2 regions of the Streptomyces sp. NPDC048696 genome follow, and region 1 is predicted to be linked to the other one. Evidence: riboswitches for the same ligand, from Rfam matches in the RefSeq annotation. Region 1 holds a riboswitch; the other holds the start of a gene.
The links. Region 1 has a riboswitch for magnesium ahead of ACGFRG_RS23660 (NRAMP family divalent metal transporter). Riboswitches for the same ligand answer to the same signal wherever they lie in the genome.

Region 1 (2,196 bases):
GATCCCGGTGATCAGGCCCGCGGTGTCGTCGAAGTTCCCGACCCCGTCGGTCCCCGCGAACGCGGCGGCGACCAGGCCCATCATGGCGGCCGCGCCGATGATGACGATGGCGATGCCGATCCACAGGTCGGCCTTCTCGTACTTCATGAACCGGGGGGTGATGCGCTTGTCGATGACGTAGGACTGCTGGAAGAACAGCTGCCAGGGTGCGACGGTCGTGCCGACGATGCCGATGATCAGGAGCATCACGGTGGCCAGCTCGCCGTTACCACCGGGGATGACCGGGACGACGAAGTCGTGGGCCATCTGCGACGACTTCGGGTGGATCATGAAGTACAGCGGTACAAGCAGCAGCGAGGCGGCGCACAGGGCGATCGCGACGCGCTCGAAGCGGCGGAAGGAGCCGGTGAACGCGGAGGCGATGATGATCGCGGCGGCCAGGATCACCGACCCGGTCTTGGGCAGGCCGAGGTAGCCGGCGGCCATGGTGATCCCGATGAACTCCGTGACCAGGGTCAGGGCATTGAGCAGGAACAGGTCGATGACGGAGAACGCCCCCCAGAACTTCCCGAACCGCTCCAGGATGAGGCGGGCGTGCCCGACCCCGGTGACCGCGCCCAGACGCAGCACCATCTCCTGGTTGACGTACAGGACGGGAATGAGCAGGAGGAGCGTCCACAGCAGCTGCGTGCCGTAGTTCTGCCCGGCCTGCCCGTACGTGGCGAACGCTCCGGCGTCGTTGTCGCCGACCATCACGATCAGGCCGGGCCCGACTATCGCGAGCAGGGTCTTCAACTTGGCCGACAGGGTGCGGCGTTCGCCGCTGTCGTGCTGCTTGATGGTGCCGAGCGCGCCCCGGATGTCACCGAGGTGGGCGTCGTCCAGGACCGCCGAGCGCGGGGCCGGAACCTTCGGGGTGGTGGGTGCGGTGGTCATGAATGAGCCTCCCAACTCCCCGGGCAGGGGGAGGAATTGGGGGCACGCGGACACTCCGCGCGGGCGCGCCGGACCAGCCCGGGGACCCGGGACGGCCATGGGCCGTACGGGTACCGGGCGAACCGGGTGCCTGCGTGGGGTGAGTGTGGTTACCGCGTGCCGAGGACGAGCGAGGTCAACAACGTCATACGGATACGGGGCCGACTGTGGCCCGGACTACTACAACTGCAATCCATGACTTTCCCTCGCCTCCTCCCGGCCGGGGCGCACGCGGGCGCCGAACGACACGGCAAGGAGCGGACCCGCCCCGATGGCGGGTTCACCCCAACTCGTCAGAGCTTTGGCACTGCACGGCGTAATCCCCCTACAGAGGAAGCCACTTGGGGTCACCCCTTAAGTCGGGGAGACCTGTCCTGACCCTGGGCGTCTCTCGACGTCGTGGGGTCAGTGGCCTGTGTCCGCGCAGACGCCTCACCGAACGAGGTGCCTTCTTCAAACCTCCAGAAGGATAGCCCCTTCCTTGCGTGATCGCGCAACTTCTTGTCGGGCTCTTGACCCTGCGGTGGTGTGACGTCGGCCATGGTCGACAGTGACGTCCCGACGGCCGGTGGGTGCCCTGCGTCTCGTTCCAGCAGGGCCAGGGGCGGCATACGCCAGCTGGTCGCTGGGGAGGCATCTGGACCAGCCTGAACGGCGATGAACGAGACCAGAACTGAGACCGAATCCATGACCGGGGCCGACGCTCGGACTCGGAACGGCCGTCGAGAAACCTGCGCGTCCCGAGCGTGGATGGAGTCCCGTGGCGCGGCTTCGTAGCGATCCTGGCGTGCCCCCCGGTCGGGTGACGGCATCGGCGACTCGGTCACGGGCCAAGCCCACGCGCCGGCCAGGCCAGCGGTCAGCTGGATTCAGTGGGACTGCTTCCGCTTCCGCCCCCTTGACAGTCACGTCCCATTACCCGGAGTATCACTGCCGTGAACCTGTCAGACAGCCAGACAGGTGGTACGGGATTGCGGCGTGTCAGCGCCATGGAAGCGGTCCTCACCCACCTTCGTCGCGCCATCGAGCGCGGCGACTACGTGATCGGTGACAAGCTCCCCTCCGAGGCGGAGCTCTGCCGCACCCTGGAGGTCAGCCGCCCCGTGCTGCGCGAGGCCCTGCGGGCTCTGCAGACCATGGGGCTGACCGTCTCCAAGACGGGGAAGGGCACGTTCGTCGTCGCCAGCACCATCGAGGACCCCACCTTCGGCGACTACGCGG
Region 2 (2,196 bases), on a different contig from region 1:
TGCACCACGCGGCCACGATGTTGACGACGATTCCGACCAGCGCGGTGACCACCACCAGGCCACCGGTGACCTCGGGCGGCGAGATGAGGCGTACGACGGCCTCGTATGCCAGCCAGGCCGAGAGCAGGAGCAGGGTGAGCCCGTTGGCCTGGGCGGAGAGGATCTCGGCCCGCTTGAGCCCGTACGTATAGCCACCCTTGGCCGGGCGGGCGGCCAGGCGCATCGCCACCAGGGCGAGCACGATGGAGACGGCGTCCGTGAGCATGTGCGCGGCGTCCGAGATCAGCGCCAGCGACTGGGCGAGGACACCGATGACGACCTCGCCGCACATGTAGACGACGATCAGGGTGAGCGCGATGGTGAGCCACCGCCGGTCCGCGTCCGCGGCCACCCCGTGGCTGTGCCCGTCGGAGCCGTGGCGGTGGCCGTGCGCCTCGCCTTCGTGGGTGTGCTCGTGGACGTGGTTGCTCATCGAGAGGTCCTCCGGGGAGGTCGGCGCCGGCGGCCCGGATCGGTCGGCCACGCCCAGTGGAACACGTTGCGGGCGAAGATCCAAAGGTGGTAACGGTGACGGTTGTCGACACCGACAAGATCCCCGCGACCTGCGGTTTCTCCAGGAGCGCCGTATGTCAAGACTTCCCCAAATGGTTGCGTGATCTCGCAAGTAAGGCGCTATGCTTCTGGAGGTTTGAAGAAGGCACCTCGTTCGGTGAGGCGTCTGCGCGGACACAGGCCACTGACCCCACGACGTCGAGAGACGCCCAGGGTCAGGACAGGTCTCCCCGGCTTAAGGGGTGACCCCAAGTGGCTTCCCCTGTAGGGGGATTACGCCGTGCAGTGCCAAAGCTCTGACGAGTTGGGGTGAACCGGGGGGATGCCCCGGTCCGCTCCTTGCCGCGTCGTCAAGCGCCCGTGTGCGCTCCGGCCGGAAGGAGGCGAGAGACATTGGACAGCAGTTGCAGTAGTCCGGGCCATCATCGGCCCCGCGTCCGTACGTCCTCGTTGACTTCCGGCGCCCGGTAACCACCTTCCCTGCGCGTTCCCACGCAACCGATCAGGCACCCGTGCGGCCTTCGCCCCTCGGGTGGTCGGGCTGCGCGCTCGCAGGGCGGATCGCTGCCGAGCGCCCCCAACTCCTCCCCAAGACAGGGGAGTCGGGAGGCCTCTCATGACCACCGCACCCATCAAGCCCGCTGTTCCCGCGCCCCGCGCCGCCGTACTGGACGACGCCCACGTCGGTGACATCCGCGGCGCGCTCGGCACCATCCGATTGGACGACACCGGTGAGCGCCGGGGCCTGTCGGCAAAGTTCAAGACGCTGCTCGCGATCGTCGGGCCCGGCCTGATCGTGATGGTCGGCGACAACGACGCCGGCGCCTTCGGCACGTACGGCCAGGCGGGTCAGAACTACGGCACCGGTCTGCTGTGGACGCTGCTCCTGCTGGTCCCCGTCCTGTACGTCAACCAGGAGATGGTGCTGCGTCTGGGCGCGGTCACCGGGGTGGGGCACGCCCGGCTGATCCTGGAGCGGTTCGGGAAGTTCTGGGGCGCGTTCAGTGTCATCGACCTGTTCCTGCTCAACGCGCTCACCCTGGTCACCGAGTTCATCGGCATCACCCTGGCGGCCGGATATCTGGGACTGCCCAAAACAGGGTCGGTGGTCCTGGCCGCCGCGATCATCATCGCCTCCGCGTTCACCGGCTCCTTCCGCCGCTTCGAGCGCATCGCGATCGCCCTGTGCGCCGGTTCGCTGCTGCTGGTGCCGCTGTACTTCATGATCCACCCGAAGACGTCGCAGATGGCCCACGACTTCGTGGTACCGGCCATCCCGGGCGGCTCGGGCGAGCTGGCGACCGTGATGCTGCTGATCATCGCGATCGTGGGCACCACCGTCGCCCCGTGGCAGCTGTTCTTCCAGCAGTCCTTCGTCATCGACAAGCGGATCACCCCGCGGTTCATGAAGTACGAGAAGGTCGACCTCTGGATCGGCATCGCCGTCGTGGTCGTCGGCGCCGCCGCCATGATGGGCTTCACCGCCGCCACGTTCGCCGGGACCAAGGAGTTCGGCCAGTTCACGGACGCCGCCGGGGTCGCGCAGGGGCTGGAGGCCCACGCGGGCAAACTGGCCGGAGTGCTGTTCGCGGTCGCGCTCCTGGACGCCTCGATCATCGGCGCGTTCGCGGTGTCGCTGTCCAC

Region 2: another riboswitch for magnesium. It lies ahead of ACGFRG_RS19505 (NRAMP family divalent metal transporter); the one in region 1 lies ahead of ACGFRG_RS23660 (NRAMP family divalent metal transporter).

The regions. Positions count from the first base shown of each region.
Region 1 is NZ_JBICVJ010000011.1:107,228-109,423, reverse strand. It holds gene ACGFRG_RS23660 (NRAMP family divalent metal transporter) at 1-936, opposite strand, end outside; M-box (ykoK) riboswitch at 1,253-1,426, opposite strand; gene ACGFRG_RS23655 (FadR/GntR family transcriptional regulator) at 1,965-2,196, shown strand, end outside.
Region 2 is NZ_JBICVJ010000008.1:321,716-323,911, reverse strand. It holds gene ACGFRG_RS19510 (cation diffusion facilitator family transporter) at 1-472, opposite strand, end outside; M-box (ykoK) riboswitch at 695-868, shown strand; gene ACGFRG_RS19505 (NRAMP family divalent metal transporter) at 1,169-2,196, shown strand, end outside.